Regions from separate parts of the Paenibacillus hamazuiensis genome, predicted to be linked through region 2. Evidence: riboswitches for the same ligand, from Rfam matches in the RefSeq annotation. Region 2 holds a riboswitch; each other region holds the start of a gene.
The links. Region 2 has a riboswitch for cobalamin ahead of nrdI (class Ib ribonucleoside-diphosphate reductase assembly flavoprotein NrdI). Riboswitches for the same ligand answer to the same signal wherever they lie in the genome.

Region 1 (7,705 bases), 640 kb from region 2:
GCCACCCCGACGCGCGCTCGATAGCCTGGCTGATATCTTCAGCCGAATATCCTCTGTCCGCTGCCGGCAGTTTCGACTTATCGATAACGGCGAATTTCGTAAAATGGTTGACCATTCCGGTCACGACGCCCGTTTCGGCATCGATGACGGCCGGAATCGGAATCCACTCGTTCGTCTGCTCGTTCAGCCACACGAGCGCCCATTGATCGAGGTTATCCGCAGCGCTCGGCACTTTGATCGAAAGTTCCACCGGCATTTCAAAGGAAAGCCCCGCCGGCCCGAATTCGTACATAGGCGAGACAAGCTCGCTGCGTTTCGCTTCCTCCGCAGGAAGCTCGCTCACCTTCAATCCGGTTACTTTTTTAAGCGCGCCGGCCGGCACATTCAGCTGAACTTCCGCTTTTGCATCCGCCACCGTCGCAAAAGTATCGGCAAACACCAGCTTCTCGACGAACACCTTGTTGGATGCCAGCTCTTTGTGGAGCGATTCTGCGGCTGCCGCCGACATTTTCTTATCGGCATTCAGGACGACGGCAGTCTTTCCGAAGGCGCTGATCGGCTTCTTATTATCGTAGGAAAGCCCCAGCTCCTTGACCGCCTCGGTCAGCGCCGTACCGCCAAGTGCGGTCGCCGCCGCTGTGGTTGCCCCCGCTTCGCTCCGCAAATCGGTCCCGCCGTTCAGCGTATAACGCCAGGATACTTTATCTCCAGCTTTTAACGTGGCGGTAGCGGCTCCCGAGTTGAGGTAGCTGCCGTTGACCGCGTACATCCAACCGCTGAGCGGCCCCCGGTCGAACTCCTTCAGCCCGTCGATGCCCCGCACGTAAGCCGTCGGACCCGAACCGGACGACTCAACACGGTCCGCGCCCAACGCGCGAATCAACACGGAATATGCCGTATCGCCGCTGCGCAGCGCCATCGATGTCGAGACAATCGTCCCCATATCTTTGTCCCCGATGACGGTTAAATAGATGACCGGTTCGCTGCCTGTTCCCGTGCCGCCCGATTTCGGCAGAATGGTGATCGTCTGCGCCGTATGAACGACGGTCGGCGCCCCTCCGGCAGCATACCCGGAAATATCGAGCGTGAAGGTTCCTTCGGCCAGTCCGGCAAACGTTGCGACGCCCTGACTGTCCGTCGTCGCCGTCAAATCCCCGACTTTGACCAAAACCCCTGCGGCCGGAACCGGCGCATCAAAGCCGTTCGTTTTGGTCACCGTCACGGTGAACGATTCGTTCGCTTTCGGCTGCGCAGGATTCAGCGTGACCGAATCGATCAGGTACGTCGTCGGATTGTATTGCGCGTCGAATCCGCCGTAATAGATAACGGCTTCCTCGCCCGGTTGAAGCGAGTAATCCGCCATCCCCACCATCGGAATGACCCATTTGCCATCGCGATGGATGGCATAAAGCCAGGAATCGGCATCCGACCCGACCGATTTAATATATTTTCCGAAGCTGAAATTAACGATTTGGAAAGGGACCTGCTTCTCGGTCAGCAGCTGCTGGACGCTATCCAGCAAATTCGTGAAATAAGCTTTTCCGGACGCATGTGTCGCCGAAGAACCTTCGATCCGGACGATGGCCGGATCGGAAGGAAGCGAGCCGATCATCACCGTCGCGGAGTCCGTGACGATTTTCGGAGCCGTTCCGGTGCGGTATCCCGTTACTTCCGCCTTATACGTGCCGCCGGGAAGACCGTCCGGGAACAGCGCTATGCCTTGGGCGTCCGTTTCCACCTTTTTGCCGCCGAGCTCCACATAAACGCTGGATGCCACGGTTACGTCTTCCCGGTTGTACACCCAGTTCCACACCGACTGCTGCACCTTCACCTGGAACGCTTGGCCGGCCACCGGCAGCGCCGGAGTAACCTCGATCGACTTGACCAGCGCGGTATCATATCCGCTGTAGTACAAATAAATTTCGTCGCCGCTGCGCAGCTCGTAATCATACAAGCCGAGCATGTTGGTGTTGGTGTAATCCCATACGCCTTGTCGCTTGACGTTATAATACCAATAAGTGCCGCCGCTGCCGGAAATCCCGTTTACCGATAAGAAAAAATGCTCCGGCGTTTCTTCATATTTGATACCCGCAATTTTTAACACCTGGGTTACCGCCTCGTAAGCGGTCTTTGCCGTAGCGTAGCCATCGGCGATCACTTTGTCCGGCCCGACGACACGGACGGCAGCGTTCACAGCCCCGGTCGTTCCTCCATTGCCGGAGCTTAGGACGGCTTCATACGATCCGCTGTTGCCGCCGGTAAACGCCTCATAGGCGGCCAGCGCCATCAAGGACTGCCCGGTCGCTCCCGCGCCGGAAGGGCCGCCGGTCACATGGGCGAACCCGCCGTCGCTTTGCCGGTAGCTGAACAAATAGCTGAGCGGATTGCCGCCTGCCTTCGTAAAGTCCGTACTGCGGGCGTCGACGCCGGCGGCGGACAACGCCATGATCACCTGCGCGGCGCTCTCCGAGCTTTCGCCGATCCCCTTTTCCGAAAAACCGCCGTTCGTCAGTTGGACTGCCGACAGCCAGTCGACGCCTTCGTCAATCGCCTGCTGTACGCCGGGCAGCGATTTGTATGCGGACAATGCGCCGATGGCGGATGCGGTAATATCTACGCTGCTCACTCCACCGGCCGCAAGCGGCCAGCCGCCGTCCTCATTTTGTTGCTGGATCAGCCAGGCTGCGATTTTATCGGCGCTCCATTTCGCGTTTTGCGGAATGCCGTATGTACCGCTGCTCAGGGCAAGCAGCGAGTAAATCGCGCCGTTCGTGCCCTGCGCCGTCATCGCATCGTTATCATAAATGCTTTGGATAAAATTCAGCGTCGTCTTGCCGGCCGCAATCTGCTCCGGGTTGCCTCCCGCCGCTTTCACGCCCAGCGCAATCCGGGCATAGTCGGTGACGTTGCTGTAGCGGCCGCCGTTTTGCTCCAGTTGGGCGCTGATCGCCGCCAAATACGAGACCGGAACCGGCTTCCCGGCTTTCGCCAGCGCATAGGCGTCCCAGTCCGTCAACGCGTTTCCGTCCACGGTCATGATATAACGTGCCGCGTCCTCCATCGCTTGCGGGACCGTGATCTGCCCCTTACCCGCTTCGTCCGCATACGCAGACGGCGTCCCGCCCAGCACGGACAGCAGCAGGCACCAGCTCAGCAGGATCAGGCCGGTCTTTTTTAAATAGGTACATCTCTTCATGTCTTGCAAATTCCCCTCTCTTTGTTGATAGCCTAAGCGAACCGAACGAATTCCCCAAAGCGAAACGGGCCTTTGCAGCGCATTCCTGACACTTTGGGGGCCCCGCATAATTTCCTAAACAGCAAAAAAGGCATCCCGGAGAAAGGGATGCCGAAATGATGCGCTGACAAACTTGCAGGCGAAGAATGTTCCTGACAGGCAGTCGTTCCCCTCTCCTATGTTCGCGTAGGCGGCGGTTCTCCCGGATAGGCAGATATCCTGACTTTGCGGATCGTAGCTGCTCTTCCGTCTTCCCGCCTCCTTGTGGAGACAGTGACCTGGTGGAAGACGCTCCCCGCTTACAGTGGCGCGACCGTGCCGGATTTTCACCGGACTTCCCTGTTTGCCGAAGGCATGGAGCCGCCGGCTCCCTCTTCGACATCTATCCGAGTATATTCAATTATTTTAAAAGGATACCACGAACCTTGCGGGCCGTCCAACCTTTTTTGCAAGCCTCGACTCATTGGAAAAATAAACCGGGAAAGCGGGATAAAACGGCATTTTGCTCCGGTCACTTCTTGTCTGCTTGACATACTACTGCCTTCAAGGATATTATAGATCCAATAAGTCCCCGATTCAAGACTGGGGGACTTGGCCCACGCCGCTTTAAGTGCGGATGGTCGTTTATCGGCAGCCGGCATATGAGATAGGCTATAGCGGCGCCGGTGTCCGTTCGGGTTCATTGCGCGGACTCGCCTTCCGGGTCGATCTGCTCGGGATGTCTAATTATGGACATAAAGAGTCTTTAATATCCAATTATAAGGAGCTGATTATGATGGTTTACGATTGCGCAATTATTGGCGGAGGACCTGCCGGTCTCAATGCTGCCCTCGTGCTTGGCCGAGCAAGACGAAGTATCGCTTTGATCGACAACAACCGGCCGCGAAATGCCGTTACGCATGCGTCCCACGGTTTTATTACGAGAGACGGCATTACGCCGTCCGAGTTCCGCCGCATTGCTTACGAGGAGGTGCTCCGGTATCCGTCTGTCGATCATTTGCAAACCGAAATCGTTTCCGTTCGCAAGCTGGAGTCCGGGTTCGAGCTGCTCGATTCGTCCGACGTTCGCGTTCAAGCGCGAAAGCTGATTCTCGCGACGGGCGTCAAGGAGATATTTCCGGACATCGAAGGCTTTTACCCGCTGTACGGAAAAAGCTTGTTTAACTGCCCTTATTGCGACGGGTGGGAACTGCGGGACCAACCTCTTGTCGTCGTTTCCGAACTGCCGACCTTTTTTCACTCGGCCAAGCTGCTCTTCAATTGGAGCAAGGATTTGGTCGTCTGCACAAACGGCCGGGCGCCTCTGACGGATGAACAAAAAAAGCAGCTCCAAGCCAAAGGCATTGTGGTCATGGAGCAGCGTATTGCGGCGTTCGTCGGTCAAAACGGGCGCTTGGAGCATGTCCGGTTCGCGGACGGAACCGAGATTCCGCGGGCCGGAGGTTTCGTGATTCCCCGATTCGTGCAAAGCGTACCGTTCGCGGAGCAGCTCGGCTGCGAAACAACGCCTATCGGCGGGATTGCGACCGATGAATGGGGACAAACCCATATCCCCGGCTTATTTGTCATTGGAGATGCTGCGTACATCGGGCCCTCTCAATTGGTGCTTGCCGCGGCGTCCGGCAGCCGGGTCGCCATGAGGATAAATACGGATTTGTCGGACGAGGAGTTTGAGTGAGCCTTTAAGAATCAGTACCTGCCTATAAGTATCGGCCACCCTCATCGATCTTTTTAGCGAACTATAGGGGGCTGTCGATTAATCTTGCGTTTTTTGCTTAAATTGCGCCCAAAAGGGTAAACTTGTAGCGGGAACAGTAGTACGCCTTCAGACAAACCTAATGATTTAGGGATTTATGAAAGCCTGTGTCGACGCGAGTCCAACCGTGGCCGACGAACTCATACAACCGGCAAAACAAGACCACGGACACAGAGGGCGAAAAGCGGATGGGCCAAGCTACTTCCCCATTGTCGGTACGGCGACCGCTTTCCGCTCCAATTTCCAGAACACCCACAGCATATCGGCAAGCGCGAGCAGCCCCAGGACAAAATACACCGCCCCAAACGTGGTAGGTTGCCCGAGCGAGGTGAAGTTCAGCGAACTTGCGTCAAACTCGATCGCTTTGGTCAGGACGGAGCCGCTGATCGCCCCAGCCAAAAAGTTAACCAGGTTGTAAACCCCCATTCCAATCCCGGTTTGCTCCCTCGGCAGAGAAGAAGAAACGGCTTTGGCCAGCGACGCCTGCATGAAGGTGAAAGCCACATTGACGAAGGGTAAAGCGCAGGCGATGATCCAGGGCGATAAGCCGTTCACTGCCGATAAACAAAGCAATCCGAAGGCCAGCATCGTGAGTGCGACGTACAGCGTATACTTGCTGCCGCGCCGGTCGGCCAGCTGCCCGCCGACCCTCCCGAGCAGCGCGGCCAGCATGGCGGCCGGGAACAGTACGAAGCCGATCGTTTGCGCGTCTAGGTTGTACAGTCCTTTTAACATGATGGGAGTCAGCAGAAAAACGCCGAAAACAGTAAAAAATCCGGTAAAGCTGACGACCAGTCCGTTCACAAAGCCGGATATGTAAAACAGCCTGAGTTGAATGAACGGATTGGGCGATTTGCCGGTCCTCCAAAGAAACAGCGCGGTGAGAACGACGCTTCCTAGCAGCCACAGGGCGCTGAACTGCGTTACGGCCAGCATGAATGCCGCTACTCCGCCACCGAGCAGGGCGGCTCCGACCAAGTCGACTTTTTCCCCGGACCGAACCTGTTCCTCAGGAAGCGACCGGCGAATAAGCGGCAGCACGACCGGGGCGGCCAGCGAGATCAGGAACAGGTAATTCCAACCCAAATGGCCCGCGATAAAGCCGCCTATAATCGGACCGAGTCCAGAGGAAAAGGCGATCGTCGATGCGATGACGCCCATCACCTTGCCCCGCTGCTCCGGCTGAAAAAAACGGACCGGGATCAGCATCACAAGCGCCGGCACGCAGGAAGCGCCTGCGGCCTGGACGAATCGGGCTATTAATACGAGCGCGTAGGAATTTGCGAAAAAACCGAAGGCGGAAGCCGCCGCAAAAAGCAGCAAGCCGATCGTGATCAGCCTTTTCAGCGGGTATTTGTCGGCCAGCTTGCCGAAAAGCAGCGACCCGAGCGCGTAAATGACCGAATATCCGGTGACGATCCAGCTGACCGCCGAGGGGCTTAAGCTGAAATCGGCGGCAATATCGGGCAGCGCCACGTTGAACATCGTCGCATTCATCACCGAAAAGAACAGCACAAAGCACAGCGCCGTGACGAGGCGGCCGGACGCGGCCGCTCCACCGGCGGTTGGCGGTCGATTCGTACGGTTGTTCTCTCTCTCCACTCTCTACTCATCTCCCACAGCATTTTTTATATTTTTTCCCGCTGCCGCATGGGCACCTTCATTGCGCCCGACCTTGCTTCTCGAGGCAATATCGATGACATTCGACGGGACGGCAGCTCCCGGGGACAAAGCCGGCGCCGGCTTTCTCAAGGCGGACAGCCCGAATGGCATAAACACATTCTTCGACGACAGAGTCTGCCTGTTCCTGCGAAATCGTGTAGTTTTCCATAACAAATTTGACAAAAGCCCGACAGCTTGCATTCCGGTCCACGAACCCCGGTCCATCCTTTCCTTGACCGTATTATCCCACAAGATCCCGGCGGATGAAAATGGCGATGCCTCACAAAAAAACAAAAACCCGGCCTTGGTCTCCGCCAATGCCGGGTTTCGCCTAACCTGTCCCGTTTACTTCCCCTTGCTTTTCGCGTAAGCTTCATTCATCTCTTTCGTATAATCGTCGCCGCCGCTCTTCCTCCAGAGCTCCATGTCGGCTTTGTAGCCGGCTTCGTCGATTTTGCCGACGATAAATTTCGTCCTGGCGTCCTCGACGATCTGGTCGAGCTGCGTGCCCTTTTGCGTATAGGTCGGCGTCGTAAACGGTTCGCCCGGATTGTGAACGACGATTTTCTCGTTCGCTTTCTGCACCTCGAGCGATTTGGCCCGCAGCGGCGTGGCCGGCTTGAAGAGCTCCGGCGTCAGGTACGGGATCGAGGACAGCAGCTGGGTGATGTTTTTGTTGTTGATGTCCGGCGTCATCGGATCGGTAGCGAGCAGGATCGGAATCAGCTTGCCGTCCTCCACCTTGTAATGAACGCCTTCGAGGCCTTGGCTGATCAAAATTTGCATTTCCCTGTCGTTCGTCTTATCCAGGAAGGTCAGCACCTTCTTCAGATCGGCTTCCGTTTTGACGGCGGACTTCGAGATCAGGAACATGCCGTTATGTCCGGCCGTCGGCAGGTTGTGAAGGCCGGTCGGGCCGCTCACCGCGCCGATGATGTCGATGTAGCCCTTCGAATTGTTTTGCTTCATCTTCTCGTCGATTTGGTAGGAGCGCTCCGTCACGTCGATCGCTACGCCCGCCTGCCCGTTAACGATCGGGTCGTTCCACTTGG
Region 2 (7,705 bases):
CGTTTCGATGCCGTTGTAATACTGCGATATCGTCTCCGCCTTGATCTGCAGGAAGCGGTTGTTTTCGACCCAGCGAAAGACGCTGTCGATTTCTTCGGTCGTCGCCAGCGTTGTAAAAATGCTGCTGTACGATTTCGCATGGATCTGCTCCATCATGCCCATAAACCCGAGCACCGCCTTGCGCTGCAGCCCTTCCACATGCTCGAGTATTTTCGGCATGCCGACTCCGCCCTGCACCGTATCGAGCAGCGTCAGCCCTCCGAGCACCTTCATGTATAATTCTCGCTCAGCCTCACTCAAAGTCAGCCACGACATCTTGTCGTCGGAGAGCGGAATTTCCTCGTCCGTCCAAAACTGCATAATATTTTGATTCCAGAACGTGATCGAAAAATCGTCGTCCGGGCGGTTCCAATTCACAGCTTTCCAAGAACTCATCCTTGTCTCTCCCATTTCTGTATGTATCTTATACGGAGCAGCTGACGCACTCCTCAACGGACAAGCGGTTCGTCCGGGTGTAATACAGCGACTTCAAGCCTTTTTTCGCCGCGTAAATGTAATAGCGGGCGAGCTCCCTCGTCGTGACGTCGCTGTTGACGTGAAGCACGGTCGATATTCCCTGATCGACGTGTGCCTGGATTTCCGCGATCAGATCCAACACTTTGAACTGATTCATTTGGTAAGCCGATTTATAGAAAAAGTAATTATCAGGGCTCAAATACGGCATCGGATAGTAAGTCGTCGAATTGGCGTAAGTCCGCGTTTCGATCGTCTCCACTACCGGCATGACGCTGGACGTCGCGTTCTGGATGTAGGAAATGCTTTGCGTCGGAGCAATCGCCATCCGGTAGGCGTGGTACAGCCCGTGAGCCCGCACCGCTTCCTTCAGCTTCCTCCAATCTTCCGGAGACGGGACATGAATGCCCTCGAACAGCTGCTTTACCTTGTCCGTTACCGGGCGGAAGTCGGTTTCCGTATACCGGTCGAAATAGACTCCGCTCGCATAGTCCGACCGCTCGAAGCCGTCAAACGTGATGCCGGTTGTTTTGGCGATGTCCATGCTTTTTTCCAGCGAGTGGAAGTTCATCGTCATGAAAAAAGTGCGGGCGAAATCTTTCGCTTCTTCGCTTTCGTACGCGATTTGGTTTTTCGCCAAATAGCCGTGCAAATTCATCGCGCCGAGTCCGACCGAATGCAGCTCGCGGTTCGCTTTCGCTACGCCCGGCGCATTGGCGACACTCGTCATGTCGCTGACCGCCGTTAAGGCGATCATCCCTTCGTGCACCGATTCCTTGATCTTTTTCCGTTCCATCACATTGACGATGTTAAGGGACGCAAGATTGCAGCTTATATCTCTGCGGATCAGATCGGCCACGCCGTAATCGCCGATTTCCGACGTTTCCTGCAGCTGGAAAATTTCCGTGCACAGGTTCGACATCTTGATCGAACCGAGATTTTTCAATGCATGCACGCGGTTGGCGTTGCTTTTGTTCATGATGTACGGGTAGCCGGATTCGAGCTGGATCGTGGCGATCTTGACCAGCATATCCCGCGCGCTCATGACCGCTTTCTTGCGCACGCGGTCGTCGGCGAGCAGGGTGTCGTACATCTCGTCCATGTCCATATCGTCCAAATGCACGCCGTAAGCCTGACGGACCGTATACGGAGCGAACACGTGAAGCGGCTTGTTTTCCTCGGCAAGCTTGTAAAACTTATCCGGCACGATGAGTCCGATCGACAGCGTCTTCAGGCGCGTTTTCTCGTCGGCGTTAATTTTCTTGCTGTCGAGAAACTCCATGACATCCCAGCCGAAAATGTTGTAATACGCCGCTCCGGAACCTCTGCGCTGCCCCATCTGATCCGCGTAGGAAAACGCGTCCTCCATCAGCTTCAGCACCGGCATAATGCCTTTCGCCGCGCCTTCCACGCCTTTGATCGGCTCTCCCCGGCCGCGCAGCTTCGACAGATTGACGGCGACGCCGCCCCCGATTTTCGAAAGCTGCATGCAGACGCCAAGGATGAAGTTGATCGAATTCAGCGAATCGTCCATTTCGAGCAGGAAGCAGGACACCATCTCGCCGCGCCGGCTTTTGCCCGCATTCAGAAACGTCGGCGTGGCCGGCTGCAGCCGCTGCTCCATCATCGCCGAAGCGAGCGCCCTCGCCGCGCTCATATCGCCGCGGGCGAGATGCAGGGCGACGATCGCCACCCGGTCGGGATAATGCTCGAGATACAGCGAGCGGTCGTTGCTTTTCATCGCATAATCGGTATAAAATTTCGACGCCGCCATATAGGAAGGAAATTCGAAGCCGTAGCCGTGCGCGATCGCAAAAATCTCCTCCACATCGGCCTGCGAATACCGCTCGTACACATTCTCATAGTAGTCGTTGTCGATCATGTAGCGAATTTTAGACGCCGTATCGGCAAAGCGCATGCTCTTCGTATGTACTTCTTCCATGAAAGCCCGAACGGCTTCCTTATCTTTATCCAATTGGAAAAATCCGTCCGTTCCTCTTCGCATAAGCAAGTTGTTTAATTCAATGTGCCGCAACGAGGCTCACCTCTCTCTTAAATTTTTCCACATCGCCGCTTGTTCCGGACAGCTCGAATTTGCTCAGCACCGGCACTCCGTACTCGCGGGCGATCCGGTCCGCGCTCCGCGCAAAGCCTTCGCCCCAGTTGCGGTTGCCGCTGGCCGATACGCCGACGAGACGGCGATGGTTTCTTTTCAGAAAAGCGGCCACCTTATCCGGCACCTGACCGAACCCGGTCGTATATGTAACGAGCACGAACGGCTCGTCCACCGTCAATTGCTCTTCGATTTGTACCGCGGGCATATCCAGCTTGCCGACAAACCGCCGGACATTTCCCGTCTTGGAATCATAAACAATGAGCAAATCTCTCGTCTCCTTCCGGCATTCGCGAAGAATTCACCCGAATGAAAAAGCGCATCCGGCAAAGAAGGGCCGAATGCGCCAGTACGTGCACGCAACAAATGCGCACTTGCGTCTTGGACGAAGCGAACACCTTCCTGTTCTCCGCAGGGTGTGTATCTATGAACAGGCAGGTCTCCTGGCTCGAGGTTCAACGTACGTAAGGTCCGCCTTCCCGGCTTGTCCGACAAGACAATGCCAGTGGCTGCCCGGACCGATACTCCTCTCTTACAGTGGCGGGACCGCGCCGGCTTCTCACCGGCTTCCCTTTTAAGCGATTCGTCGTTTAACGGTCGAATCGCACCTATTCAAAACCATATGTAGTTAGTGAATTTAAATTTATATCAATATATTGTATTTGTCAATCTATTTCGGAGCATTGGTAGAAAAAGATTCCTCCCATTATCTTCACACTAAAGGCAATCTGTGTTACATTGAAAACGATTCGTAACACGAAGTTTCGGGAGAAGGTGGATCTTTTTGCGAAAAAATCGGCATAATGCCGCAAAACAAGGCTCCTGGCTCGGCTACGCCGGAGTCGTCGCACTGCTGCACGTGGCGGGCATCGCCTTTTTGTTCGTCGCTGCGCGGCAGCATCCGGGACTGTGGGGAATGGGGCTGCTCGCCTATACTCTGGGACTGCGCCACGCGTTTGACGTCGATCATATCGCAGCTATCGACAATACGGTCCGCAAGCTCGTCGAGCAAAAGAAAAACGCCCTCGGAGTCGGCTTTTATTTTTCTCTCGGTCATTCTAGCGTAGTGTTTCTGATGGCGATCGCCACGGCGCTCTCCGTCCACTGGGTGCAGGAGGAAATGCCGGAAATGCAGGAAATCGGCGGCATGATCGGCGCTTCGGTATCCGGCGCTTTCCTTGTGATCATCGGCATCATCAACCTGGTCATTTTAATCAATCTGTTCCGGCTGTTTCGCCAGTACCGCAAAGGAAGCAGCGGGCCCGACGAGTTCGAGCAGCTGCTGCAGTCGCGCGGATTTTTCTCCCGCCTGCTGAGCCCGCTGTACCGGTTCGTGAGCCGGAGCTGGCACGTGTATCCGCTCGGTTTTTTATTCGGCCTCGGCTTCGATACGGCAAGCGAAATCGCGCTGCTGGCGATATCGGCCGGAGCGGCCCAGGATCAGCTGCCCGTGCTCGGCATATTGTCGTTTCCGCTGCTGTTTGCTGCGGGGATGAGCCTGATGGACACCGCCGACGGCATTTTCATGAACAGGGCTTACCGCTGGGCTTTCAATACTCCTATGCGAAAGTTATACTATAATTTGTCGGTCACCGCGCTGGCCGTCGTAGCCGCTCTCTTGATCGGCACGATCGAGCTGGTTCAAGTCGTTTCCGAGAAGCTCGGCCTGTCCGGCGGCATCTGGGACCAGGTCCAAAACATCGACTTCGGCACGCTCGGCTATATGCTGGTCGCATTGTTCGTGCTGGCGTGGGCCGTCTCCGTCGCCATATGGAAATGGTTCCGGCTGGAGGAACGCTGGAGTTCTCTTGACGCTTAAAGGAGCATAACGATAACATGCTGACCCGTCTGTTCCGTCTGCTTCGCGCAGGCATATGGCTCTTGGCGGCGCTGCCCCTCGGATGGGGATGGCTGCCTGCCGCCGAGGCGCACCCGCTTAATAACGGCTACTCGCAAATCTCGATCGAAGGAAAGACCGTTCAATACGAGCTGACGATTCCTGAGCCCAGCCTGCTCGCGTACGATACGAACAAAGACAACAAGCTGGAGCCCGCCGAGCTGGATGCCCAGCGCGCGGCGCTCGAAGCTTATATTCGCGCGCATCTGGAGCTGGAAACGCCGTCCGGCCCGCTTCCGCTTGCCCTGAATTCCATAGAAACCACCGAAAAGACGGGGATTCCCGCCGTTTCGTTCCGCCTCAGCTTCGCCGGACAATCCGCCGTCACCGGCCTCACCATACGTTACAGCCTGCTGTTTGACGATGCCGATCCGCTGCATCTGAATTTCGCCGTCATTACGCGGGGCAACGATATGGACCAAACCGTCTTCGATACGATGAACCGCATATATCACTACGAGCCGATGGTCAGGACAAACATGCTGGGCTCCGCCTGGACCTTTTTTGTTCAGGGCCTCAAACATATTTTGGGAGGCTACGACCATCTGCTGTTCCTGCTCTCGCTCGTCCTCGTTGCCCAAAAGCTGAAGGAGATCGTCAAGATCGTCACCGCCTTCACGATCGCACACAGCATCACGCTGTTTCTCGCCGCAACAGGCCACATTGCCGCCGATTCCCGCTGGATCGAGTCAGGTATCGCACTCACCATCGCCTACGTCGCCGTAGAAAATATGACGGCCCGCTCCTTCCGCCTGCGCTGGCCCGTCACCTTCCTGTTCGGGCTCATTCACGGCATGGGCTTCGCCGGAGCGATCGGCGAAATCGGTCTGCCGGAGCAGTACATGATCAGCTCACTGCTCTCGTTCAATATCGGCGTCGAAACCGGCCAGCTCGCCCTGGTCGCGCTCGCCCTGCCTTTGCTGCTGAGGCTGCAGCGGTCCCCGCGCTACCGCACCGGCGTTGTCGGCGCCTCCGCCCTGGTCCTTCTGGTCGCGCTGTATTGGTTCCTTCAGCGTATCGGTTTGCTGCCGTGAGTTTCTCACGGGACTCTGCTCCGTTTTCGAACTCCCGAACAGTTTGGTAAACTATGGTTATTAAGATTCGGGAAAGGGCGAGATGGCCGTACTGAATGAGCGATACAGCCGCTTTTTCGGACTTGAGGAACCGGAGGTCGAGCAGCTGCTGGAATATTACGTCATCGGCACGGAAATGGCTGAAGTGAAAAAGTGGTACAACGGTTACATTTTTGGCGAAACCGTCATTTATAATCCTTGGTCGTCTTGAATTATGCAAGCAACCCGAAGGACGGATTCCGTCCATATTGGGTCAATACGAGCAGCAATGATCTGGTGCGGCTCATGCTTATGCGCAGCGGCGGTGAAGTGAAGCAGGAGCTCGAAGATTTGATCCGTGGAGAAGGAATCCGCAAAGAAATCACCGATCATACCGCCTTCAGGAAATCGAGAGCAGCTCGGCTGCCCTCTGGAGCTTCCTGCTGTTTTGCGGATACCTCAAACCGGTGGCGAAAGAGCAGGACAAGCAGTTGATCTGCGAGCTGAAAATCCCCAACCGGGAAGTCGAATATTTGTACGAGGACATAATCAGGAGTTGGTTCAACACGAGCATCCAGAGCAGGCATCACCGCATGATGCTGGAGGCGCTGACAAGCGGGAATACGGAGACCTTTGCCGACATTTTCAGCGATTTTGTGGAGAAGACGTTCAGCATGTTCGATACGGGAGAAGGTGAGCCGGAAAAGGTTTACCACGCGTTCGTCCCCGGCCTTCTGGTTAGCCAGCAGGATACCTACGAGGTAAAATCAAACCGGGAGACCGGTTACGGACGGTACGATGTCATGCTTATTCCAAAAACCCCGGCGAAGGAGTCATCCTTGAGTTCAAAAAAGTACGCAAAGGCGAAACGCTGGAGCAGGCGGCCGATGCCGCTCTGCGGCAAATTGAAGCTAAACGGTACGCAAACGATCTGATCGAGCGCGGAGTAAGCGACATCGCGAATCTCGGCATCGCCTTCGCCGGCAAGGAAGTCCGGATACACTCCCGGTAGTCCCTTCTTGCCTGCTTCACCAAATACGGGATAAAACGTTGACGTCATGCCGTCATTTGTTAGGAACTTGACTGTTCGATGAATCCCTTGACAAGGTGAGGGGTGTTCCCGGAGGAGTTTACGTCCTGCCTTTGAAATCGTATGAAATCCGCTAGTTTCAATCAAATCATACGATTTCAAGAGCAGGCCGAAGGGAATACCCCCACGAAAGACAAATGGATTCAGCGTCTCATCATCGAGTTCCTCCCCAAAAAAAACGGCACGCCCCTTGGCATGCCGTCGTCGTTTTATCCCTTCACCGCCCCGATCATTACCCCTTTAACAAAATACTTCTGCACAAACGGATACACGCACAAAATCGGAATCGTCGAAACCATGATCGTCGCATATTTGATCGTCTCGCCGATTTGGAAGCGTTCCGCGGCCGCGGCGCCTGTGGACATGCTGTCCGTCGAATTCGCCAGCAAAATCTCGCGCAGGATGATCTGCAGCGGGAACAGCTCACGGTCCTTCAGGAAGATCGAAGCCCAGAACCAGCCGTTCCACTTTTCCACCGCATAGTACAGAATCATGACGGCGATCACCGGCATGGAAAGAGGCATAATGATTCTGAACAAGATCGTAAAGTGGTTGGCTCCATCGATTTTGGCCGATTCCTCCAGGCTGTCGGGCACCGCCAAAAACGCCGTGCGCATGATGATCAGGTTGAACGTATTAATCGCAAACGGCAGGATCAGGGACCATAAGGAATTGACTAACCCTACGTTTTTGACCGTAAGGTAGACCGGAATCATGCCGCCTTGAAAAAACATCGTAAACACGATCAGAAACGTAAACAATTTGTTCCACATGACGTTTTTCCGGGATAATACGTACGCGCCGAGAGCGGTCATCAGCAGATTGATGACTACACCAAAAACGACGATAAACAGCGTATTGCGATATCCTGTCAATATACCGGGGTTGGAAAAAACGCTTTTGTACGCTTCCAGGCTAAAACCGAGCGGCTTGTAGAGAAATCCCTTATGTCTGATCAATTCTCCCGCATCGCTGATGGAAGCGAAGGCGACATAAAGCAGCGGATACAGCGTCGCTGCAACAAGCAGGATCAGGAGAGC
Region 3 (7,705 bases), 2.7 Mb from region 2:
GCATCGTTTTATCGAACAGTCTTACGATCAAGACGGACATGTCAGTAAGCTTGCTTCGAAAGTTTGCATGCCCTCCGCGCGTTAATTGAGCTTTGTACATGGTAGAGGCGGTATCCAGAAGCAAAAAGAGGAACCGGTACATGATCAGCATCAATTCCAGGACTAAAGAGGGCATGCGCAGCTTTTTCAAAACTTGAAACAGCTCCGTAGTCGGGATCGTAAGCGTTACGAAAGTGAGACAGGATAAACAAGCCGCAACACGAGCGAAAAGATGGCCCGCCTTCCAAATTCCAGTTTCGGTGACACTGACCGCCCAATGGGCAATGACGAATAGAATCGACTTCGAAGCCATGGGAAGAGCTTCACCGAGCGGCTCAATCTCGAGGATGATGGCCGGCAGACTAGCCGCATAAAACAAACATGGTACACCTATCAATACGAAATAATATTTGACAGGGATACGGGCGTATATGACCGTCCATATACACATCCAGCTCATAATGGCGAATTGTACGAAAGGATGCGATAGGTAGGAGAGGATAAACAACAAAGCTGCGAATGTACACTTCCACAAGGGAGACACATTTCTTAGCTTATTCTTGTATGAAAGTGTGTCAATTATCTTGATCATTGGGCTTTGGATTTGCCTTTAAACCATCCAATCACATAACCGATAAAGCCGGCTCCAATAGCTGCCTGCAGCGCGAACAACATGCTTTCGGTTTCGGAAGGAAGCTCAAACAGCGATGAAAACCATGGCCGGTAGGAGGGGCTAAGCTCGGCGATCGCTTGCTCCGCGGCATCGTCTGCTCCGCCAAAGTCACCATTGACGAAGAGCAGGGGGAGAACAGCGAGCAGGATCACAGCCAGTAACATCAATATATTTTTGCTTCGATTTGTCATGATTGATTTGCTCCTTTCATTTTACGCTGCAGTACGGACAGCTCCTCCGAGCTGTAGGTTTGCAGCCAGTTCCAAATCAATACGGTCAGAATACCTTCACTTATCGCTAAAGGGATTTGAGTTAGTGCAAATATGCCGCCGAACTTAACAAAAGAGACCAGGATCCCGCCGCTCTCCGCCGGAAACGCTAATGCCATTTGGATGGAAGTGACGACATAGGTGGATAAATCGGCCGATGCGGCAGCCGTAAAAATAGCCAGCTTCTGCTTCCCCGTCGACTTCATCATTCCTTTATAAACGGTATAGCCAATGATCGGTCCAATGACAGCCATCGAGAAAGCGTTGGCCCCCAATGTGGTTAAGCCACCGTGCGCGAGCAGCAAAGCCTGGAATAACAAGACGATGGAGCCAAGCACGCTCATAGGCAGCGCCCCAAACATAACCGCTCCGAGACCGGTCCCGGTCGGATGCGAGCTGCTGCCTGTAACCGACGGGATCTTAAGCGCCGAAAGGACGAATGTAAACGCGCCGGCTAAGCCCAGCATAATTTTCAACTCGGGTGTTTCCTTTGTTATTCTGATCAACGCCCGCAGCCCCAATATAAAGAACGGCAAGAACAAAACCCACCAAAAAATTGCCCAACCCAAGGGAAGAAAACCCTCCATAATATGCATGGCATAAGCGGACTGAGGTTCATTTACGGCAAAGTACAGGGTAAACCCTAGAATTAATAATAAGGTGCTCGCTGTTTTTTGGACTTTCATTTGCATTTCCTCCTGTAACTAAAATGGATCGAACAACAAAAAAACCAACCCAAGATTGGATTGGTTACGGAGTACGCTTCAATAGACGGCTATGAAGAAAAATAGTCGGCACATGGTTTCGTACACCTCTCCTTTCCGCGAAGGCTTGTGGGTGTTTAAATTAGGTAGGTCTCCTGGCTCTCGGTTCTTCGTTTTCTCTCGTCTTCCCCGTATGATTACGAGTGACTTCGCCTGAGAGTAACTCCCCGATTACAGTGGCGGGACCGCTCGGGATTTGCACCCGATTCCCTGTTACCCCTTGTCTTCACAAGGGCACCTAATTTAGCAGTGTATGCAATTCATAAGTTTCAAATAACAACTATTCGATATGAATCGGTTATTTCCTTCTTAGTAGCATAAATTCTTTTAAAGATAACACCGGATTCGATAAACTGGCTTCGAGGCAGACAATAGCGTATACAAACTATTTTAGAAATAAAGTTGAAATATGTTATATTTTTCAAATTATTACGGACACTATACATGTTAATGACATCCCTGAGGCTAAATAAGTGAATGCTCAGTACTGCTTAGGAGATGAGGGACTTATGAAAATTGCGAATATGCTGCGAGGCTTTACCGCGCTTGGCGTCGTCGCGGGCATTTTCACGCTAACCACGGGCTGCGAGTCGATGATCGTCTTCGATCCGAAGGGGCCAATTGGCGCCCAGCAGCGTGATTTGATCAATTTCACGATACTGCTCTGTCTTATTATATTGGTCCCGGTTCTGCTTCTTACGGCCTGGATTGTATGGCGCTTCCGCGACAAGAAGAACAACAATGCGCCCTACCAGCCCATATGGTCTCACAGTACTAAACTGGAGATTATTTGGTGGGGTATCCCGATTCTCGTCATTTTGGTCCTGGCCATTGCGACGGCGCGTTATACGTACGCGCTTGATCCGGCTAAACCGCTCGAATCTGAGAAGAAACCCGTCACGATCCAGGTGACGTCTTTAAACTGGAAATGGCTGTTTCAGTATCCGGAGCAAGGTATCGCAACCGTCAACTACCTGGTCATTCCGGAACGTACACCGATTAAGTTCGAGCTCACCTCGGATGGTCCGATGAACTCGTTTTGGGTGCCGCAGCTTGGCGGGATGATTTACACGATGTCCGGCATGTCGACGACGCTTTATCTTCAAGCGGACGAGCCGGGTAATTATATGGGCACCGGAGCCAATTTTACAGGCCGCGAATTCGCGAAAATGGGTTTTACCGCGAAGGCCGTTACCCAGGCGGATTTCGATAAATGGGTAACGGAAGCCAAGGGGAGCGGAAACGCGCTGACGGACGAAGGCTATCAAAAGCTTGCGCTGCCCGGAATCTCGGACCGCATTACATACGCTTCGATTCCGTCCGGCTTGTTCGAGAAAATTGTCCACGAGTACTCCATGAGCCGCGGAGCGCCTCCGGGGATTACCCGGAAGGCGCAAACTCTCAGCGGCGAGAAGGCGGCGGAGCATACCGAGGGCGGACAGCTTCCACCCGGCAATAATGCGCAGAAGGATGTCCATGACATGGGCAATTCCGGCCAATCCAATCATCACATGGACGGCATGCATATGAATCATGGCAAATGAGAGGATGACTTCCGTGATTGACCAAATAAAAGATTTTGCTTCGTGGTTTTTCGTCACCGGCGACCCGCTGATTTACGGAGCGGACGTCGCCATCGTTCTGACGATGGCAGCCATCGTCATAGTGCTGACATATTTCAAGAAATGGGGCTGGCTTTGGCGCGAGTGGTTGACGACCGTCGATCATAAACGAGTCGGAATTATGTACATTATCGCTTCGCTCCTCATGCTGTTCCGCGGCGGCGTCGACGCGCTGATGATGCGGACGCAGCTCGCTTTTCCCGATATGAAGTTTTTGTCGCCGGAACACTATAACGAGGTGTTCACGACTCACGGTGTCATCATGATCTTGTTCATGGCAATGCCGCTCATGTTCGGCTTATTCAACATCGCGGTACCGCTGCAAATCGGCGCGCGTGACGTCGCTTTTCCGTTCCTGAATTCGCTCAGCTTCTGGCTGTTTTTCTTCGGTGCGATGCTGTTCAATATGTCGTTCGTTATCGGTGGATCGGCGAATGCCGGCTGGCTGTCGTATCCGCCGCTCTCGGAATTGACGGGCAGCCCCGGCGTAGGGGAGGATTTCTACATCTGGGGTGTGCAGATTTCCGGGATCGGATCGTTGATGACGGGAATCAACTTCATAGTGACCATCGTCAAAATGCGTGCGCCCGGAATGACTTGGTCGAAAGTGCCGATGTTTACATGGTCGGTGCTCTCAAGCTGCATTGCGATCATCGTCGCGTTCCCCGTGCTGACCGTCACGCTGGCGCTTCTGTTTCTGGACCGTTTTTTGGGAGCGCATTTCTTCACGATGGACGGCGGCGGCAACGCCATGATGTACGTTAACCTGATCTGGATGTGGGGGCACCCGGAAGTTTACATCGTCGTGCTGCCCGCTTTCGGGATTTTCTCGGAGATCGTGGCGACCTTCTCGAAGAAACGTTTGTTCGGCTACGGTTCCATGGTGTTTGCGATGATAAGCATCAGCCTCATGGCGTACTTTACATGGCTCCATCATTTTTTTACGATGGGATCCGGTGCGGATGTCAATCTCTTCTTCGCGATTACAACCATGATCATTGCGATTCCGACGGGAGTCAAAATTTTCAACTGGCTGTTCACGATGTATCGCGGCCGGATTACGATTACAACACCGATGCTTTGGACGATCGGATTCATTCCCTGCTTTGTCATCGGCGGTATGACCGGTGTCATGCTCTCTGTCGCGCCTGCGGATTTTCAGTTCCATAACAGCTATTTCCTGATCGCCCACTTTCACCAGGTGCTGATCGGCGGCGTTGCCTTCGGCTACTTCGCGGGCTTGAGTTACTGGTGGCCGAAAATGTTTGGCTTCAAGCTAAATGAAACGATCGGAAAATGGGCGTTCTGGACTTGGAACATCGGTTTTTATGTGTGCTTTATGCCTCAATATGTAGTTGGTCTTGACGGCATGACCCGCCGCGTGAGCTCCTACGGCTGGGATACCGGCTGGTGGGCGCTGAACTTTATATCGACGATCGGCGGCTTCCTGATGGGACTCGGCTTCCTGTTCCAGGTTTGGCAAATCGCTCACAGCATCAAGTTTATGGAAAAGGACACCACCGGAGATCCATGGGGCGCACGCACGCTGGAATGGTCAATTCCGTCGCCTGCGCCGATGTACAATTTTGCGATGACGCCGATCGTCACAGACCGCGACGACTGGTGGGAAGAGAAGGAGCGTATCGCCGCAGGTAAGGCACCGAAGGCGAAGCCGGAGCTCGAACCGATTCATATGCCGAAAAATTCGCCGCTCCCGTTTATACAATCCATCTGCTGGTTTATTGTTGGCTTCGGTCTCGTGTTTCACTGGCTCTGGATTGCGATTCCCGGTTTCATCGGCGTCGCTGCGACGATGCTGGCGCACTCGTTCAACTACGACACCGATTATTATATTCCTGTGGATGAAATCAAACGCATGGAAGCTGAAGCAAGGGGGGGCGTATGATGGCGCAAACCCACAATCGTTCGCAGGCACTCGCCCATGCGGGGGGCCATGAAGGCCATCACGATCTGGAAGAGCTTCGCAAGTTCGGATTTTGGATTTTTCTGATTACCGACTGTATTTTGTTCTCCGCTCTGTTCGCAACATATCTCGTTCTTCATGAGAATACGGCAGGGGGGCCGGGGGCGAAAGAGCTCTTCGAAATGCCCGGCGTCATTGCCGAAACGTTCATCCTGCTGACCAGCAGTTTCACAAGCGGTCTGGCAGTTCTCGCCATGAATGCGGGCAATCGAAAAGGGTTGATCTTCTGGCTTATCGTTACAGTTCTGCTCGGTGCCTGCTTTATCGGAATGGAAGTGACCGAATTTTCGAAGCTCGTAAGTGAAGGACATACGATTTATTCCAGTGCATTTTTATCCGGTTTCTTTACGCTTGTCGGTACTCACGGCCTGCATGTATCACTGGGTATCTGCTGGATAACCGCGCTCATCATCCAGCTTACCCGGCGCGGCATTACGCCGGTCACTCGGCGCAAGGTGCATATTACAAGCTTGTACTGGCACTTTTTGGACGCCGTCTGGATTTTCGTTTTCACGTTCGTCTACTTGATGGGGGTGATGTGACATGGCGCACAATGGCTCTGGCTCTGTTGACCACGGTGGGCACGGCTCGCTCAAGGAATATGTTCTCGGATTCACGCTTTCCATCGTCCTGACCATTATTCCGATTCTCGCGGTTTTGAACGGATGGTTCGGGAAAACGGCGACGATCATCGTCCTGCTCGGCACAGCGGTTCTGCAGTTTGCAGTGCAGCTGCTGTTCTTCATGCACTTGCGGGAAGAGAAGGGGCCTCGCTATAATCTGATGACGCTGATTCTCGGCCTGGTCATCGTTGTCGTGGTCGTGTACGGCTCCATCTGGATTATGGAAAATAATCCGATGTACTGAAATAGAGATGATAAAAAGACCGTCATGAGGAGGCTTTCGGTTTCCCATGACGGTCGAATTTTTTTTTTACTTCACTCTAAAAAATTCAATTTGTCTCATCAAAGAGGTGGATTGTTCTCTCAATACATCCGTAGAGGCGGAGATTTCCTCCATTACATCGGTCTGTTCTTGCGTCGAGATCACTACTCCTTTGGCTCCCGAACAAATTTTCGATGCGATGTCAGCGACTTCCCGGGCTTCGCGGAAGGCCGTTTGTACTTGTTCGGTCTGGTTCGCAGCTGTGAAGGCGATATGGTCCACGGATTGCGCTACTTGCCCGGCTTCCCCGATAATCGTTCGAAGAGCGACAACAGCTGCTTGGCCATGGGCCGATTCCCGATCGGCGGCTTCAAATTGCTCGGTAATTTTATTCACCGTCTTCTTTACTTCCGTCTGAATTTCTTCTATAAGCCGATTGATGTTGTGAACCGCTTGCGAACTTTGTCCGGCAAGCTTCTTCACTTCTCCAGCCACGACCGCAAAGCCTTGTCCGTGATCGCCGGCTCTCGCGGCTTCAACGGAAGCGTTTAATGCCAATAGATGAGTCTGATCGGCAAGTTCGCCGACAACCCCTGAAATTTCACCGATTTCCTTCGCTTTGCCTTCCAAACTTCGAACGACGTAAAGGGAGTCCCGACCGAAGCCAGCAAGCTTCTGTATGCCATCGACTAAAGATTCAATCTCTTTTGCGTTGTGATCGATCGTTGCGGCCATTTGTATTGATAACTGCCGGGCAGTATCGGCTTTTTCATTGATATTCTCCGTCGCTTTCACGATTTGTTCGACGGAGGCGAACATCGTTTCCGAGAATTCGGATTGCCGTTCGGCTCCTTTGGATATTTCTTCTATTGTGGATGTAATCCGTTTTGCGTGAGATGCGGCGCGTGCGATCGCAATTCTCAATTCTTCCACGTGCGTATCCGTCGTTTTGAAGTTTGTAGATATTCCGACAATGATCGTTCTTAGATTGTCAATCATCTTGGAGAACGAGAGGCCGAGCGCTCTCATTTCATCATCGGGCTTCGGCGGGACGATCTTAACTTGCAAATTTCCGGCTGAAGCGTCGTTGGCTGCTCTCGTAAGGTACAGCAACGGTTCGACGAACCATTTTGCCGCGAACCATCCTAAAAATCCAGTCCAGAATACGCCAAGGGAAAGGATCGCCCCTATGAATAGCCACTCGGGGATGTAATTTTTGAATACATCCTGCAAAGCAAAAATAAACAAAGCGCTTGTTCCGTACGTTACAGCGGAAACCCCCGTGATTCCCAGCACCATTTTCTTTACAATACCGAATTTTGTTTTTGTCAACTTTGTCGTCTCCATTCCGACCGAACGATCTGATAATTAAGATAGCAAAAAGGATCGGGCACGGATGTGATATTTCTCACACCGAAGCCTTTGGAGATCCCTATGGTGAGCAGGATCACACCCGAAGCCGTTTCCCT
Region 4 (7,705 bases), 2.6 Mb from region 2:
TGCCCGGCGAAGTATTCGGCTTTCTCGGGCCGAACGGCGCCGGCAAAACGACGACCATCCGCATGATGGTCGGACTGATCTCGATCACCTCGGGCGAGGTGTTGATCAAAGATCTCAGCGTGCAAAAGCAGTTCGAACAGGCGATGCTCCACGTCGGAGCGATCGTGGAAAACCCCGAGCTGTACAAGTTTATGACCGGGTACCAAAATCTCATTCATTTTGCCCGGATGATCCCCGGCGGAATAGATAAGGAGAGGATCGATGAAGTCGTCCGGCTCGTCGGACTGGAGCAGCGCATCCACGACAAAGTGAAGACGTACTCGCTCGGCATGAGGCAGCGGCTGGGCGTCGCCCAGGCGGTGCTGCATCGCCCGTCCGTGCTTATTTTGGACGAGCCGACCAACGGGCTCGATCCCGCCGGCATCCGCGAGCTGCGCGACTATTTGCGCGGGCTGGCCCGGGAAGAGGGACTCGCCGTGATCGTGTCGAGCCATCTGCTTTCCGAAATGGAGCTGATGTGCGACCGCATCGCGATCATTCAAAACGGCAAGCTGCTCGATGTGCGTTCCTTCAAGGAAACGCGGCAGGATGAAGAGGCGCTTGACGTGCGCTTCGAAGTGGACAGGCTTGATCAGGCTTGCACGATAGCGGAGGCCGCAACGGGAGGCAAGGTGAACGGCGGCGAAGGCGCGTTTACGGTGCGGCTGACCCGCCGGCAAATCGCGCGGCTGAACGCCGATCTGGTGGGAGCGGGCATCGGGGTGTTCGCCATCCATACGATGACCAAAACGCTGGAGGATCAGTTCCTCGAGGTGACGAGGGGGAATCGCATTGTTTAATATGGCGGAGCTTGTTCGCAACGAAAATATGAAAATTTATTTGCGGACCCGAACGTGGATTATGATCGCTATGCTTCCGGTCATCCTGCTCGGATTCGCCGTGATGATGAAATTTATCGTCAAAATGACCCCCGGCGGCGCGTTTGATTTCATGGCGATGGGCAGTCATTTGTCCACGCTGGCGTTTATTTTTTCGGTGATCGTGGCCGGAGACATCGTCGCCTCCGAATTTACGTGGGGAACGGTCAAGCTGCTGCTCATCCGCCCGGCCAGCCGCAGCAAAATTTTGCTGGCCAAATATATCGCCGTGATCTTGTTTATGGTTACCCTGCTTGCCGTGCTGTTCGTCAGCTCGTATTTTATCGGGCTGCTGTTTTTCGGAATCGGCGTTTCCGGCCCGGATGACGGACTCGGACGTATCGCGGCCGGGTACGGCTTTAAGCTTGTCGATACGCTGATGTCGGTGACGCTGGCGTTTATGATTTCCTCCGCGTTCCGCAGCAGCTCGCTGGCCATCGGCTTGTCGATGTTCCTGATGTTTACTGCGGAGCCGGCGGTTGGCGTGCTTTCGATGCTGCAGTACAGCTGGGTAAAATACGTACTGTTCGCCAACACGAACCTGGAGCCGTATTTTTACGGCGGAAAGCCGCTGCTGCCGGGGATGTCGCTCGGGTTTTCCGTGGCGATGCTCGTTATATATTGGGTTGTTTTTTATGCGGTCGCCTGGGCGCTGTTTACGAAGCGAGATGTCGCCGGGTAGAGAAAAACGACAAAACGCCAAGCCATGACATATGGGCTTGGCGTTTCTGCTTCGGACAAGGTTTGCGGTTTCGTTTACCAGGCGTAAGCTTTGGGGGCTTCTCCTCCGGGCCCCGGGAAAATCTCGTCCAGCCGCTTCAGCACGTCCTCGTCCAGCTTCAGCTCCACGACGCGCAGCGTGTTTTGGAACTGCTCCAGCGTGCGGGGGCCGATGATCGGCGCGGTCATGGCCGGATGCACGAGCGTCCAGGCGAGCGCCACGTTGGCTTCGCTCTCGCCGAGCTCCCGGCAAAGCTTGCCGAACGCCTCCAATTGGCCGCGATGCCGCTCCACCCGCTCCACGCTGCGCGCGCTTCTTGAACCCTGCGCCGGGTTCAAGGCGTTGCCGCCAAGAAGGCCCCCGTCGAGCGGGCTCCAGGCGATGACGCCGATGCCGTGCTCTTCGGCGGCGGGGAGCACTTCGAGCTCCGGCAGGCGGCAGAGCAGGCTGTATTTATGCTGCTCGGATACGAGGCCGAGGAAATGGCGGGCTTTGGCTTCGTATTGCGCTTTGACCAGGTCGCGTCCGGCGAAATTGCTGGCCCCGACGTAGCTGATTTTACCTTGTGCTATATGGGTTTGAAAAGCGTTCCACAATTCGTCCCACGAGACGTTGCGGTCGACATGGTGCATTTGGTACAGCTCGATATGGTCGGTTTGCAGCCGGCGCAGCGACGCCTCCAGGTGGCGGCGGATTTTGTAAGCGGATAACCCGCGCGGCGCGTTGGGGCCGTCGTTCGGATCTTCCATATCGCCGTACACCTTGGTGGCAAGCACGACCTTCTCCCGGCGTCCGCCGCCCTGGGCGAACCAGCGACCGATGATTTCCTCCGTTTTGCCGCGGGCTCCCGGGCCGCCGTATACGTTGGCCGTATCGAAGAAGTTGACTCCGGCGTCGAGCGCGGCGTCCATAATCCGGTACGCTTCCTTCTCGTCGGTATCGACGCCGAAGTTCATCGTGCCGAGGCACAGCCTGCTCACCTTAAGTCCCGATTTTCCGAGATAAGCATATTCCATAACCAAACCTCCTCAGGAAATATCTTCAATTCCATCATACGCGGACCGGCCTGTTTCTTAAAGTACGCAAATGCAGTAAAGATAGTGTCGCCGGGGATATTTAGTCACTTGAAGGTGAGTGCCGATCCATGCCCGAGGCGTTGCGTTAACCGACTTGCGTGGCGGTGACTGAACGGCGGGGGCAGCCCGCTTGTGTAAGATGTTATCAGCTTAAGCGGGAATATAGAGGAACTGAGGTTCGCTAAGTGGGCCGATTTCGATCATTTTTGGAAATTAGCGGAACTCAGATGTGTTATTTGCCTGTTTGCTCTATACAATTGCCATTTTCCACCGATTTAGCGCATCTCAGTTCCTCTATTTTTTCAGATATATCATTTTCCGGCAAATAGCGAACGTGAGTTCCTTTATTTTGTGAGCGCTGAGCCGCCCGCGATTTCGTGCGAACGCCTTACTCTGGCTGCAGTGTCCTGTCGAAGGAAGCTCGCTTCTATCGCTAGGTGGGGAGGTTTTAGCAAAATACGGTGGACGCTTTTCCGAAGTTCGTGGTATATTTTAAGCACAAAATCGAATATATTTTTTTGGGAATGGGTGTCGAGTTTATCGGACTCGACTTAATAGGGAAACCGGTGAAAATCCGGTACGGTCGCGCCACTGTAAGCGAGGAGCCGCTCCGAACGCCACTGTTTCGATCTGCGAAATGGGAAGGCAAGGGGCAATGGCCATGATCCGCAAGTCAGGAGACCTGCCTGTTCCGACAGCACCATTGGAACCTACGCGTAATTAGGGAGGTGTAAGGCGGCAGTGCAGCTCTGTCCGGCTTGTCGAGCAGACAAGTTTTTGCGGCGGGAGCACGACTTTGCTAACTTATACGTATTTCTTGAGCGCTGGGCATCTCCAATGGAGGTGCCTTTTTTCATGGGCAAAAGGGGCTTCCTCCGTGCGGTTCGACGAGAAAGGCGGAGAGGCGTTTGGCTTAAAAGTGTGGGCTGCTGCATGCTGTACCCAGTAAACAGGAAGGAAGATCGTCTTGGAGACATTGACGAAGGTACTGGACCGGATCGGACGGTTGGATTCGGTGGCGATGCGCCGCATGCGCATGCGTATGAACGATTTGACGAAGCCGCCGGGCAGCTTGGGTGCGCTGGAGGACATCGCGGTGGCGCTTGCCGGCATTCAGGCGACCGACAAGCCGCAAATCGGACGAAAAGCGATTGTTGTCATGTGCGGCGATCACGGGGTGACGGAAGAGGGCGTCAGCGCCTATCCTGCCTCGGTGACAGGGCTTATGATCGGCAATTTTGCCCGGGGGGCGGCAGCGGTCAATGTGCTTGCGCGGCTGACCGGGGCGCAGGTGCGGGTGGTCGATGTCGGCAGCCGTCTGGAGGAGGCGCCGGAAGGAATCGAATCGCGCCGGGTGCGCGGAGGAACCGCCAATATGGCCCTTGGTCCGGCGATGTCCCGGCGCGAGGCAGCGGAGGCGATCCGCATCGGTATTGAAACGGCCGAGGCGCTGGCGGACGGAGGCGCTGCGATGATCGGCCTCGGCGAAATGGGCATCGGCAACACGACCCCGAGCACGGCGATGGCGGCGGTGTTCACCGGGAGGCCGGTGCGCGAGCTGACAGGACGCGGGACGGGGCTGGACGATGCGGCGCTGGAGGCGAAGGCGCAAGTGATCGAGCGGGCGATCCGCGTGAATGCGCCGGATGCGTGCGACGTGATCGACGTCATCGCGAAGGTCGGCGGGCTCGAAATCGCCGGGCTGGCCGGCGTCATTCTCGGTGCGGCGTCGCGCCGCCTCGCGGTCGTCGTCGACGGCGTCATTACCGGTGCCGCCGCCTTGGCTGCGTACAGGCTGGAGCCGCGCTGCCGCGATTTCATGTTCGCCTCGCATGTATCGGCGGAGCCTGCGCACCGCGTTATGCTCGAGGAGCTGGGCCTTGCTCCTGCGCTTCACCTGGGCATGAGGCTCGGCGAGGGGACGGGAGCGGCGCTTGCTTTTCCGCTGTTCGATGCGGCTGTGCGCCTCGCGGAAGAGATGGCGACGTTCGCCGATCTCGGACTTCCGAGCCCCGCTCCGGAGCCGGAGGAGTACGCGCTCTATCCGGCGCCGCACGTACGGGAGGTGTATCGGGGCAGCAAGATACTTGCCGCCGGGTCCGGGGAGCGCGGGATGGCTTCGGGGCCGGACGGCGGTTCGCCGTTGGCCGAAGCGGAGCGGAAGGCAGCCGCGGCGATGGAGGGCGATCCGTTCGGCGGACAGGCGGCGGATCGGCCGGTTGCGGAAGCAAGGCGTGATCAGTCTGATGGGCACGGAATGGGAGCGGCAGCCGCCGGGATGTTCGGGGGTGCTTCGGCTGACGCCTCGTTTGGCGTTGGCGAAGCGGGACAGCCGATCGCCGGCGCGCAGGCGAAAGAGGCCGATCCGGCCGGAAGCGCCGCGCCAATAATCGCACCGGCGCCGGGAGGCGCTGCTGCGGCCCATCCCTTTACCGCCGCCGAGAAAGCGGCGGTGTACAAAGCGATCGAGCAGCGGAGGGACATCCGCTCGTTCCGCCCGGATCCGCTGCCGGAGGAGCTGCTGCTCCGGCTTCTGCAGGCGGCGCATCATGCGCCGTCGGTCGGATTTATGCAGCCGTGGAATTTTATCGTCGTGAAGTCGCAGGAGACGAAGGAGCGGCTGCGCCAGGCCGCGGACAAAGAGCGGCGGGCGCTGCTGCTCCATTACGAAGGCGAGCAGGCGCAAAAGTTTGCCCGGCTGAAGATCGAAGCGCTCACGGAAGCGCCGATCACGCTGTGCGTGACGCTGGACCCGACGCGGGGCGGCCTGCACGTACTCGGGCGCAATTCGATTCCGGAAACGGATCTCGCCTCCGTTTCCTGCGCGATTCAAAATTTATGGCTGGCTGCTCGAGCCGAGGGGCTTGCGGTCGGGTGGGTCAGCTTTTATAAAAAGCAGGATATTCGCCACATTCTCGATATACCGCCGCACATCGATCCGGTGGCGCTTCTCTCGGTCGGTTATACGGACGAATTTCCGGAGAAGCCGCTGCTCGAGACGGCCAATTGGCGCAAGCGGCTTGATCTGAAGGAGCTTATTTACGCCGAGCGTTGGGGAGAAAAGTGATTTTGCGAACGGGGAATTTGATAGAAGGAGGGATTTGCGATGGCTGAAAAAAGAGGCAAGCTGCTCATCATCGGGTTCGGGCCGGGATCGTTCGAGCATATTACCGAGCGGGCGCGGAAAGCGATTGAGGAGAGCGAGGTCATAATCGGGTACAACACGTACGTTGACCTGATCCGCGGGCTGCTGACCGATCAGGAAATCGTCCGTACAGGTATGACGGAGGAGGTGAGCCGTGCCCAGGAAGCGGTCCGGCAGGCGGAAATGGGCAAAAAGGTAGCCGTCATTTCGAGCGGCGACGCCGGAGTGTACGGCATGGCCGGCCTCGTCTACGAGGTGCTGATCGGGAAGCGGTGGAACCCTGCGAACGGGGTGGAAGTCGAGGTCATTCCCGGCATTTCGGCGATCAATTCGTGTGCGTCCTTGCTTGGGGCGCCGGTTATGCACGACGCGTGCACGATCAGCCTGAGCGACCATTTGACGCCGTGGGAGCTTATCGCGAAGCGGGTTGAAGCCGCGGCGGCCGCCGACTTTATCATCGCGCTGTACAATCCGCGCAGCGGCCGGCGCACCCGGCAGATCGTGGAGACGCAGCGGATATTGCTGAGGCACCGCTCGCCGGATACGCCGGTCGGCCTGGTCAAAAGCGCATACCGCGACCGTCAGCAAGTCGTTATGACGACGCTTGGGGCGATGCTGGATCACGATATCGGGATGCTGACGACTGTCATTATCGGCAACTCGACGACGTTCATGTACGAGGGTTTGATGATTACGCCGCGCGGCTACCAGAGAAAGTATACGCTCGACTCGGCCGAGCAACCTTTAAGACCGCATGAGAGGCTGCGCACGGAAGCGGAGCCGTGGTCGCTGAACGCGCAGGAGGAAGGCTGGGAGCGCGAAGAGGACGAAGAGGCGGCTATCGGCGCGGACTGGAGTACAGATGGATCGTCCGGTTCGCCGGTAGGCGCCGGCGCGGAACAATGGCACGGCGCTGCAGGCGAATGGTCGGGAACGGCGGTGTCTGCCGGCGTGCGGGGGCGCGCGCGGGAAGCGGCTCTGCTGCGGATGCCGTCTGCTGCGGCGGTTTTGCCGCAGCCATCGGAAAATGCGGCCGCAGAGGGGAATGCCGCCGGAGCCGGGCTTTTCGGCGCCGCCCCGGCCGCATACGCTTTATCCCCGGCCCCGGATGCGCCGGGAGTGGACAGGCCGGATCGGATTTCGCCGGCGGCTTCGGCTCCATCGGTCGGCGCGGACTTCAGGAGCGATGCGGGACGACCGATCGGCAGCTCTGCCGCGGTCGCTTCCGCGGACGGTACTGCGATGGCGGGCCCGGACCTCCGGGGAGAGGCAGGGAGGTCGTCCGGCAGCGGTGAGGCGATCGCTTCCGCGGCCGGTACTGCACAGCAGGCGCCGATGAAGCCTGCGGCTTTGGCGATGGAAGCGCTCGGGCTGCTTGCGGCGAAAGGGATTGTCTCCGGCGGTTATGCCGCCGCAGCGGTTTCGCCGCCCGGTGCGGCCCGCAAGCCGCAGGCGATCTTTGAGCTTGGCGTCGCCCCCGGCATCGCCAGCAAAAAATACAGCGCCCGTCAAATGGCGCTGCTCGCAGAGCTGGTCGGCGAGGAAGGTGAAATGGAGTACACGCCGCATCACCAGATTATCCTGCGTATCGCGACCGAACAACCTTCGGCCATTGTGGCGCGCCTCAAAGCGATAAAGCTGCTTGTTTTCCCGATCGGCGATGTGGCGCAGATCAAGGCGTGCGATTTTTGCAATCTGGAGAAAGACGATGCGATTCCGGTGGCGGAGGAGCTGAACCGGGCCATCGGCGGCTTAAAGGCGCCGAAGGAATTTAAGGTCGGGGTGAACGGCTGCGGCATGGCCTGCTACGGCGCGGTGCTCGAAGACGTCGGCATCGTGTACCGCC

Region 1: linked by a shared signal. The riboswitch ahead of MYS68_RS25770 (S-layer homology domain-containing protein) and the one ahead of nrdI (class Ib ribonucleoside-diphosphate reductase assembly flavoprotein NrdI) in region 2 are both predicted to bind cobalamin.
Region 3: linked by a shared signal. The riboswitch ahead of MYS68_RS11280 (energy-coupling factor ABC transporter permease) and the one ahead of nrdI (class Ib ribonucleoside-diphosphate reductase assembly flavoprotein NrdI) in region 2 are both predicted to bind cobalamin.
Region 4: linked by a shared signal. The riboswitch ahead of cobT (nicotinate-nucleotide--dimethylbenzimidazole phosphoribosyltransferase) and the one ahead of nrdI (class Ib ribonucleoside-diphosphate reductase assembly flavoprotein NrdI) in region 2 are both predicted to bind cobalamin.

What each region holds. Positions count from the first base shown of each region.
Region 1 covers NZ_JALRMO010000001.1:5,930,383-5,938,087, forward strand. The annotation lists gene MYS68_RS25770 (S-layer homology domain-containing protein) at 1-3,196, opposite strand, end outside; cobalamin riboswitch at 3,428-3,634, opposite strand; gene MYS68_RS25775 (NAD(P)/FAD-dependent oxidoreductase) at 4,011-4,913, shown strand; gene MYS68_RS25780 (MFS transporter) at 5,190-6,593, opposite strand; gene MYS68_RS25785 (hypothetical protein) at 6,688-7,023, shown strand; gene MYS68_RS25790 (extracellular solute-binding protein) at 6,999-7,705, opposite strand, start outside.
Region 2 covers NZ_JALRMO010000001.1:5,286,068-5,293,772, forward strand. The annotation lists gene nrdF (class 1b ribonucleoside-diphosphate reductase subunit beta) at 1-435, opposite strand, end outside; gene nrdE (class 1b ribonucleoside-diphosphate reductase subunit alpha) at 464-2,548, opposite strand; gene nrdI (class Ib ribonucleoside-diphosphate reductase assembly flavoprotein NrdI) at 2,535-2,894, opposite strand; cobalamin riboswitch at 3,043-3,253, opposite strand; gene MYS68_RS22895 (HoxN/HupN/NixA family nickel/cobalt transporter) at 3,411-4,445, shown strand; gene MYS68_RS22900 (HupE/UreJ family protein) at 4,463-5,557, shown strand; gene MYS68_RS22905 (AAA family ATPase) at 5,640-5,807, shown strand; partial or broken gene MYS68_RS39130 (PD-(D/E)XK nuclease domain-containing protein) at 6,250-6,587, shown strand; gene MYS68_RS22915 (carbohydrate ABC transporter permease) at 6,875-7,705, opposite strand, start outside.
Region 3 covers NZ_JALRMO010000001.1:2,541,318-2,549,022, reverse strand. The annotation lists gene cbiQ (cobalt ECF transporter T component CbiQ) at 1-631, opposite strand, end outside; gene MYS68_RS11285 (energy-coupling factor ABC transporter substrate-binding protein) at 628-903, opposite strand; gene MYS68_RS11280 (energy-coupling factor ABC transporter permease) at 900-1,667, opposite strand; cobalamin riboswitch at 1,814-2,002, opposite strand; gene cyoA (ubiquinol oxidase subunit II) at 2,255-3,289, shown strand; gene MYS68_RS11270 (cbb3-type cytochrome c oxidase subunit I) at 3,303-5,273, shown strand; gene cyoC (cytochrome o ubiquinol oxidase subunit III) at 5,273-5,893, shown strand; gene cyoD (cytochrome o ubiquinol oxidase subunit IV) at 5,895-6,218, shown strand; gene MYS68_RS11255 (methyl-accepting chemotaxis protein) at 6,285-7,484, opposite strand.
Region 4 covers NZ_JALRMO010000001.1:7,845,464-7,853,168, forward strand. The annotation lists gene MYS68_RS34625 (ABC transporter ATP-binding protein) at 1-839, shown strand, start outside; gene MYS68_RS34630 (ABC transporter permease) at 841-1,599, shown strand; gene MYS68_RS34635 (aldo/keto reductase) at 1,674-2,654, opposite strand; cobalamin riboswitch at 3,224-3,418, shown strand; partial or broken gene cobT (nicotinate-nucleotide--dimethylbenzimidazole phosphoribosyltransferase) at 3,691-4,704, shown strand; gene bluB (5,6-dimethylbenzimidazole synthase) at 5,104-5,781, shown strand; gene cobJ (precorrin-3B C(17)-methyltransferase) at 5,821-7,705, shown strand, end outside.